Linked DNA regions of Chondromyces crocatus. The protein of the gene in region 1 binds, or shares a complex with, the protein of each later gene. Links are inferred from orthologs where the notes say so. Each region holds a gene or a part of one and is shown on either strand. Other genes may lie near its edges.

Region 1 (4,532 bases):
CCGGCGTTCATCTCGCCGGGGGTCATCACGTCATCGACGGTGTCGGGGCGAGACGCCGCGGCAGGAGAGGGCGTGGCTGGTGCCGGAGACGCAGGAGCGGAGGGCGCGGGTTGCGCGGGCGCTGGTGGGGAAGCTGCCGGGGAAGGAGAGGGCGCTGCCTGCGCGGGCGCTGCTGGGGCAGGGGAGGGCGCTGCCTGCGCGGGTGACGTGGGTGCAGCAGGAGAGGGCGATGTCGTTGCTGGCGTCGGGGGCGCAGAGGGGGGCGTCGCTGGCTGTGCGCGTGCGATGGCCGTGACCAGCATCAGCGCTGCACCGAGAACATGACTGGGGGAGCGTGCTGGCATGTTTCAGGAGGACAGGCCGCAGACGTTCATGGCGGCTCCTCTTCCCTGTTCACGTTTCCCCCGTCCATGGTGGGCACTCAGGACCAGCCTCCACCCCTCGAACCGCCTCGTCATCCTCTCACCACGCTCCGGGTGAAGGGACCAGCGTATCGGGATGTCGGTGACGCGCCAGCCGTTGCCCGTCGACATGTCTTCACCCTCGATGCCGCGGTGCCGCCATGGGTTGCCCTGGACGCGCAGGAAGGGCATCTCCCGGCCCTCGTCGGACCCTGCAGCTCGGCCCGCCACGCGGCGGCGTCGCGCTGGTCGCGAGGGGGGTCACCCCAGCCGCAGGTTCATCGCTCCCCGGGATCGGCGAGGGCGGCTGCGTTCGCGTCGAGCCAGCGCTCGCTGTCGAGCCAGCGCTCGCCAGGGCCCCGGTCGTCGAGCAGGCGCTCGGTGTCGGGGGCATGGAGGAAGGGGGTCACCCGGGTGGCGCCGTCCTCGCCGCGCTCGAACACGCGGATCTCGTCCGGCCGGACCAGGTTCAAGAGCACCGGCGAGTGGCTGGTGAGCAGGATCTGGGTCGGGGGTCTCCCGTGCAGGCCGGTGCTCATGTCGCGGAAGAGCTGCATCAGCCGGCGGAGCAGGCCCGGATGGATGCCCGTCTCGGGCTCCTCGATGAGCAGGATCGCTGCCGGATCGGGCCCGAGGACCAGGTACAGGTAGCCGAGGAAGAGCAGGATGCCATCGGAGATGGCGTGGCTCGGGATGCGCGTCCCGGAGCGCGCGACCAGCTCGATGCTGTAGCCGTCCCCCTGGGTCGACGAGGGCCTCCGCCGCACGTCCACCCGCTTGACCTGCGGCATCGCCCGGCGAAGCGCCTCCTCGATGCCCTCCAGGACGTCACGGCCGCTCAGCAGCAGCTCGGCGATGGCGTTCGCCAGGCCTCCTCCGAACCGCCCCAGCCGCGGCGCGTGGTCCACGCCGTCCGCGTCCACCTCGGGCTCCCCGTGCCGTCGGGAGGTGCGCAGGTGCTCTGGCCGCAGTGCGTAGAGCTGGAGCGACGTCAGCGCGTCGAGCACCGGCAGCGTGGGCTGAAAGTACCGCGCCAGCCGCTTGAACTCCTCCGGTTGCCCCGGGCTCGCCGTGAAGCGGCGGGGATGGAGCAGCGGCGTCTCGTGGTCGCCCCACGGGTAGGGCCCCTTGCTCGAGCCGCTCTGCGGATCACGGCGCCATATGCCGTCGGGCGCCCGCCACACGCTCACCGGGCCGCAGGTGAAATGCCCGGCGCGCGTTCGGATCACGCCCCCTTGCGCGTCGACCTGCTCCTCGTATGAGTACGGCAGCCCTCCGACCCGCCCCTCTTGCTGGAAGCGGATCGCGCCTCCCGACCCGTCGAACGTCCGCGCGTTGAGCGTCGCCGCGTCCCGGAAGACGGTCCCCCAGCCGTTCTCGGCGTCCAGCGCGTGGCTCAGCGTGAGCAGCGCCTGGAGGAACATCGACTTCCCCGAGTCGTTCGCCCCCACCAGCACGGTGAGGGGCTCCAGCGTCACCTCCACGTTCTGGAGGCAGCCGAAGTTCTCCACCTGCACCCGCTCCAGCGGGACCCCACCCGTGCCCTCCCCGATCGCGCTCTCCACGCCGCTACACTACCGCAGACCGCCGCCCTTGCGCGTCACCCGCGGCAGCGACGTCCTCGTGGCGGGCGAGAGATCCAGCGAGTCCCGTTCGCCTGCAGCGAGCCGCAGCGCGCCTGCGTACGCGATCATCGCCGCGTTGTCCGTGCAGCTCGCGAAGGAGGGGATGAACACCTCGACGCCTCGCCGCGCGCAGGACTCGGTCATCCTCGCCCGCAGTCCCCGGTTCGCGGCGACGCCACCGCCCAGCACCACCCGGGTCACCTCTTCCCGCAGCGCGGCGGTCACCGTCTTGCGCACCAGCGTGTCCACCACGGCGCCCTGGAACGCCGCGCAGAGATCGTGGAGCGCTTGCCCTTCGGGTCGCACCGACCGCTGCGCCACGTGGCGCGCCACGGCCGTCTTCAGGCCCGAGAAGCTGAACTCCAGCGAGTCTCGCCGCGCCATCGCCTTGGGCAGGGCCTCGACCGCGCGCGCTGCGTCGCCCTGCGCCGCGAGGCGATCGACCACCGGGCCGCCCGGATAACCGAGCCCGAGCAGCTTCGCGACCTTGTCGAACGCCTCTCCGGCCGCGTCGTCCCGCGTCGCTCCGAGCTCGCGGATCTGGTCGAGCGATGGCCCATCCACCCGGTACAGCGCGGTGTGGCCTCCCGACACGAGCAGCGCCACGAACGGGAACGCGGGCATGCGCGCCTCGCTGCCCTCGCGCTTCAGGAACACGGCGAGCAGGTGCCCCACCAGGTGATCCACCCCGATGAGCGGCTTGCCCGACGCCCAGGCCAGGCCCTTCGCCGTCGACAGGCCCACGAGCAGCGCGCCGAGCAAGCCAGGGCGCGTCGTGACGGCGATCCCATCGAGCGCGTCCACGGTGAGGTCGGCCTTGCGCAGCGCCTCCCGCACCACCGGCACGATGACCCGCGCGTGATCGCGTGCGGCCACCTCGGGCACCACGCCGCCGTAAGGGGCGTGCAGCTCGACCTGGCTCCGCACCACGTCGGAGAGCACGTCGCCCTGCTCGGTGACCACTGCCGCCGCGGTCTCGTCGCAGGAGGTCTCGATACCCAGGACCCGCATGGCCCCCTCTCTACCTCGAATCCCGTCGACCCGCGCTGCTCTGACTTCCGTCCGGGTGAATTCGGTGGGGAAACGAAATCCGTGGAAGCTGGATGAGATGGCGCATGGAGAGTGGGACAGACTACCGACGGGATGAGGGGGCCCTGGGCGCGCGACCGCCCAGAAGGCCTGCGAGGTCTCATCTACCGTGCAGATCACCCGTATGCAGGCCTGGTGAGACCTCATCAAGGCAGCATGCGGGTGATCCGCACGCCTGATGAGACCTCATCAAGGCTGCGTGCGGGTGATCCGCACGCCTGATGAGACCTCACCAAGGCAGCATGCGGGTGATCCGTACGCCTGGTGAGACCTCATCAAGGCAGCATGCGGGTGATCCGCACGCCTGGTGAGACCTCACCAAGGCTTCGTACGGGTGATCTGCACGGTGTTTCCGCTGTCGAAGGGCGGTACTTCCGCTGAAGCTGGAAGGAGGTGCGCTCCCAGCACAGGCAGTGCTTCCGTTGATGCTGGAAGGAGAGCTGCTGTCCGGGGGTGGCACGGTGCTTCCGCTGAGGCTGGAGAGAGGACTGCCCCGGCGTGGAGCGGCGGCCTTGAGGGCCGAGGTGGGGTCAGGCGCGCTTGCGCACGAACACCGTGCCGGCCGAGTAGCCGGCGCCGAAGGAGCAGATGAGCCCCGTGTCGCCGGGCGCGAGGTCCTCGCTGTGCTTGTGGAACGCGATGATCGAGCCCGCGGAGCTGGTGTTCGCGTACTCGTCGAGGATGATCACGTTCTCCTCGGGCGTGAGATCCCGCCCCATGACGCGGCGCCCGATGAGGTCGTTCATGTTGATGTTCGCCTGGTGCAGCCACAGCCGCTTCAGGGACTGCGGGGTGAGGCCCAGGTCCGAGGCGTGCTCCACGATCATCTCCGAGACCATCGGCACCACGTCCTTGAACACCTTGCGGCCCTGCTGAACGAACAACTTGTCGACCTTGCCGATCCCCTCCGGGGCCGCGCGGTTCAGGAACCCGAAGTTGTTGCGGATGTTGTTCGAGAACTCCGTCTTCAGCCGGGTCCCGAGGATCTCCCAGCCGCCCTTCGCTTCCTCGGCGCGCTCCAGGATCACCGCCGTCGCCACGTCACCGAAGATGAAGTGGCTGTTGCGATCGCAGAAGTTGAGGTGCGCCGAGCAGATCTCGGGGTTCACCATCAGCACCGCCTTCGCCGAGCCGGTGGCGATGAAGTCCGCGGCGGTCTTGAGCCCGAAGGTCGCCGACGAGCAGGCCACGTTCATGTCGAACGCGAAGCCGTCGATGCCGAGCGCGTTCTGCACCTCGATCGCCATCGCCGGATACGCCCTCTGCATGTTCGACGCTGCGCAGAGCACCGCACCGATCTCCGATACCGGCTTCCCCCACCGCGCGATCGCGTCCTTCGCCGCCGCCACGGCCATCTCGGCCATGACCGACAGCGTGTCGTCGGGGCGCTCGGGGATGATCGGGCGCATCACCTCGG
Region 2 (3,801 bases), 8.3 Mb from region 1 along the record:
GGCACGACGGCGGGGTGCTCGAGCTGGCCCTGCACGCGGGCCTCGCGCTCGAAGCGCGCGCGCACCTCGTGGTTCTCCATGTACTCGGCGCGCATGACCTTGACGGCGACGTCACGACCGATGAGGCGATCGGTGCTCAGGAAGACCTCGCCCATCCCGCCTTCACCGAGCAGCTCTTTGACCTCGTAGCGCTGTGCGGTCTGCAACTCGTCGAGCGAGCCGAGCGCGACGTTGACGCTGGCGGGCGGCAGGGACGAGTACGAAGGGCGCGGCACGTCTGCGGCGCGGAAGAAGGGCTGGGTCTTCCGCGCGTCGTCGAACAGCGAGTCCGCCTCCACCGGTCCCTGCGGGACGCCCATCGGTCCCTGCGGGACGGGCGGCGCTGCATGAGCCGGCTGAGCTGGATGCGGCGTCATCGGCGTCATGGCGGGTGCGTAGGGCGGGGGGGACCACGCCGCGTGCGGACCGGGATGCGGTCGGGCGAGGGTCTGCGCGTCGATGGAGTCGGCAGACACGGGCGAAGGCGACGCGGACGGAGCTGGCGCGGACGGGGGCGCGAGGACCGCCGTTCGCGGCGGCCACGCGGGGGAGCGTGGGGGCCGCTCGGGAGAAGCTGCGGCGCCGGGGCGATGAGGCGGAGGCATCGCGCGAGGCGGCTTCGGGACGGCAGCCATGGCTCCGGAGGCTACCCAAAGTCGCGGCGGAGCTGCGAACTCATCCACACATCTCCACGTTCACCTGCTCACACGCGCAGCCGCCCGACCGAGGCGCACGGGGGCATCTCCAGGCGAGAGACCCGCTCGGGTCGGGCCGGTCCACCGACGGAGACGAGCCACCCACTTGGGGAGAGGCCTCACCCCCGCTAGCATCCGCCCGATGATCCGCTGGCTACCCTGCCTCGCCGCGGCCCTCGCGACCTCCCTCTCCGCGGGAGCTGCGCGCGCCGATCGCGTGGCGGTGCTCCCCGCGCGCGGTGGGACCGATGATGCCGCCCGACAGACGGCACAGGCCGACGTGGTCCGGGGTCTCGCCGCCCTGGGTCACACGGCGGTCCCCGAAGGCGAGGTCACCGCGTCGCTCTGGGCCGTGCTCGACGGTGTTCCCGACAGCGTCGACGAGTACCGGACCCTCGGGGCCGCGACCAGCGCCGACTGGGTGCTGCTCGGGCTGGTCGAGCCGGCGGTGAAGACGACGCGGGTCGAGCTCATCGCCTTCCACGGCCCCACGGGGCGGGTCGAGTCGGTCGCGCGGGAGGTCGAGCAGGACAAGGCGGGTCCGCAGATCCAGGAGATGCTCTCCGTGCTCGTCCGGATCGAGGGCATCGGCGACGGCGAGCTGCCGTGGGAGCGCGCCGCGCTGCTCGCGAGGCTCCCTTCGGCCGCGCCACCCGCGCCTCCACCCGCCTCCGCGGCGCCGCTCGCGACGGAGCCGCCACCTCCCGCAGACCCGGCGAGCTCCGAGGAGCCCGAGAAGCAGCTCGCCCGCATGCAATACATCACCACCGTGCGCAGCGTCTGGCCGGCGTACTCGGGTGGGAAGCCCTTCGGCGTGTCGGCGGTGCTCGGCTTCTCCTTCCCGGTTGCCCGCGCAGAAGGCGCGCGCGGCACGGGCGCTTCGGTGGTCGAGACCATCCGCCTCGGGTACGCGGTCGGTGGGGTGCTGGAGCCCTTCGTCCAGCTGGGCAGCAACATGTCCGGGCCCTCGGCGGTCTGGGTCGAAGGGGGAGCGCGTTATCTCTTCACGCCGAGCTTGCACCGGGGTGCGAAGGGGCTGGAAGGGACGGCCATCCACCTCGGGGTGGAGGCCACGGCCGGAGCGTTCATCCGACCGGGCGCGAACGACCTGGAGGGGCCTCGCGGCGCGACCTTCGAGCGCGAGACCCAGGCCGGCTTCACCATGAGCGCCGCCACGACGTTGATCATCGGGTTCTACCCGGGCCTCCAGATCGAGGCCCAGCTCGGGAACCTGCGCTTCGTCCCCCTCGCCGAGGGCTTCCTGCTCCTGGTCGGGGCCACGGCGGGCGTCGGGATCCGGTTCTGAGCCTTGAAGATCGAGCTGCCCACGCGCCGCCACACGACGCGGCTCGCCGGCGCCCTCGCGCCGCTCCTGAAGCCCGGCGACCTCGTCGTGCTCACCGGGGATCTCGGGGCGGGCAAGACCTTCTTCGCCCGCGCGCTGTGCCGGGCGCTCGGCGTGCCCCACGAGGTGCCGGTCACCAGCCCGACCTTCACCCTGGTCCACCAGCTCGAGGGGCGCCTCCCCATCGCCCACGCCGACCTCTACCGGCTCGGGTCGGACACCGCCGACGCCTCCGAGGGGGAGCTGTCGCAGCTCGGTCTCCGAGAGCTGCGCGCCGAGGGCTCGGCCCTGCTGGTCGAGTGGGGGGAGCCGTTCCTCGAGGCCCTCGGCGGCGACGCCTTGCGCATCCACCTGATCACCTGCCCGCCGGACGCTGGCGCCCAGCGCGCCGCCGTGGTCTCGGCCACCGGTCCCCGGAGCCTGGTGCTCCTCACCTCCCTCCCATCCCCGGCGACGCTGCGAGCGAGCAGCGGCAGATAGCCGGGCCCGTGTTACAAGGGCCGCCGTGGCGAAGGATGATGCGGACCGGAAAGAGCTCCTCGCCAAGGTGCTCGAGCCGGTCCTCTACTGGCTCGACAACATCGGCAACGTCGTCACGCTCACGTTCCAGACGCTGACCTGGCTCTTCCGGCCTCCGTTCCGGATCAGCCAGTTCCTGGCGGCGATGGAGTTCCTCGGCGTCCAGTCGATCTTCATCGTGGGGCTGACCGGGACCTTCAGCGGGATGGTGCTGACGCTCCAGACCTCGTACGCGCTGCGCGCCTTCAGCGCCGAGGGGCGGGTCGGCGGCCTGGTGGCGGTGTCGCTGCTCCGGGAGCTGGCGCCGGTGTTCTCCGCGATCATGGTGACCGCTCGCGCCGGCAGCTCCATGGCCGCCGAGCTCGGGAACATGCGGGTGACCGAGCAGATCGACGCGATCACCACGATGGGCGTGAGCCCGGTGCAGTACCTGCTTTCACCGCGCCTCTTCGCCTCGGTGGTGATGCTCCCCTTGCTCTGCATCCTCTACTCGGTGCTGGGGATGGCGGGCTCGTACCTGGTCGGCATCGTCTTGCTCGACGGCGACGTGGGCGTCTTCCTCCAGAGCATTCGCGACACGGCCGTGCCCAAGGATCTGTTCATGGGCCTGATCAAGGCGGGCGTGTTCGGGTTCATCCTGTCGTCGATCTCGTGCCGGCACGGCTTCTACGCGAACGGCGGCGCGCGCGGCGTCGGCCTCGCCACGACGCGGGCCGTCGTGGAGAGCTGCGTGACCTTGCTGATCGCGAACTACATCCTCACGCAGATGCTGCTGGACACGGAGATGTAGCGCGGGCCCTGCTTTCGAGGAACGCAGGACCTAGGGGCGGCGAGGGTCCGCGTCGCGGAGCTGGACGACGGCGGGGGACGGCTCCACGCGGTAAGGGGCCGGGGCGTGGAGGTAGGTGACCGAGGCGGGGAGCTGGTGTCGGCCGGACACGGAGCGCTCGCGACCGGCGCGCGGTGCTTCCGGGGCCTCGAGGGCGCGACCGTTGCGCAGCACGGCGCGCGCGAGCGGGAGCAACCGCGCGGCGCCCAGGCCCCGGGGGGAGCGCATGCGCTCGTGCGCGAGGTGGACGACGTCGGCGACGGCTCGGCTGTCCGCGTCGAGGTAACGGGCCACGATCTTGCGCCCCGGGAGCACGTCGGCGCGGTCGCTCAGGCCTCGCCGCGGCACCCAGGCCCCCTCTTGCTCGAGCGCGA

Evidence for each region.
Region 2: the proteins of tsaD (region 1) and tsaE are in contact, whole or in part, in a crystal structure (PDB 6N9A), measured with the Thermotoga maritima proteins. The link is inferred for Chondromyces crocatus from one-to-one orthologs. Residues at the interface, in WP_004082750.1 of Thermotoga maritima: Cys10, Asp11, Arg49, His50, Leu82, Gly84, Gly135, Gly136, Glu154, Thr155, Leu156, Asp157, Asp158, Ser159, Glu162, Asp165, Lys166, Arg169, Leu170, Tyr175, Lys213, Thr214, Leu217, Tyr218, Gln221, Arg222, Asn324; in WP_004082108.1 of Thermotoga maritima: Leu37, Gly38, Lys46, Lys57, Val59, Lys60, Ser61, Thr63, Phe64, Thr65, Leu66, Met67, Val69, Pro71, Tyr82, Arg83, Leu84, Asp86, Asp88, Phe89, Asp93, Ile128, Asp130, Glu131, Arg134.

Annotation. Positions count from the first base shown.
Region 1 is NZ_CP012159.1:8,978,549-8,983,080, reverse strand. The notes cover bases 1,007-3,836. They hold tsaD (tRNA (adenosine(37)-N6)-threonylcarbamoyltransferase complex transferase subunit TsaD), read right to left. Parts: upstream 3,038-3,836; coding sequence 1,976-3,037; downstream 1,007-1,975. Other genes in these bases: CMC5_RS32375 (beta-ketoacyl-ACP synthase III), read right to left, coding at 3,646-3,836; CMC5_RS32385 (AAA family ATPase), read right to left, coding at 1,007-1,966. In the rest of the region: CMC5_RS32400 (BamA/TamA family outer membrane protein), read right to left, coding at 1-26; CMC5_RS32395 (hypothetical protein), read left to right, coding at 80-295; more of CMC5_RS32385, read right to left, coding at 680-1,006; more of CMC5_RS32375, read right to left, coding at 3,837-4,532.
Region 2 is NZ_CP012159.1:673,303-677,103, forward strand. What follows is about bases 852-3,801. They hold tsaE (tRNA (adenosine(37)-N6)-threonylcarbamoyltransferase complex ATPase subunit type 1 TsaE), read left to right. Parts: upstream 852-2,043; coding sequence 2,044-2,559; downstream 2,560-3,801. Other genes in these bases: CMC5_RS02505 (hypothetical protein), read left to right, coding at 877-2,040; CMC5_RS02515 (MlaE family ABC transporter permease), read left to right, coding at 2,585-3,388; CMC5_RS02520 (beta/alpha barrel domain-containing protein), read right to left, coding at 3,419-3,801. In the rest of the region: CMC5_RS02500 (serine/threonine-protein kinase), read right to left, coding at 1-425. UniProt on the Escherichia coli protein: Required for the formation of a threonylcarbamoyl group on adenosine at position 37 (t(6)A37) in tRNAs that read codons beginning with adenine.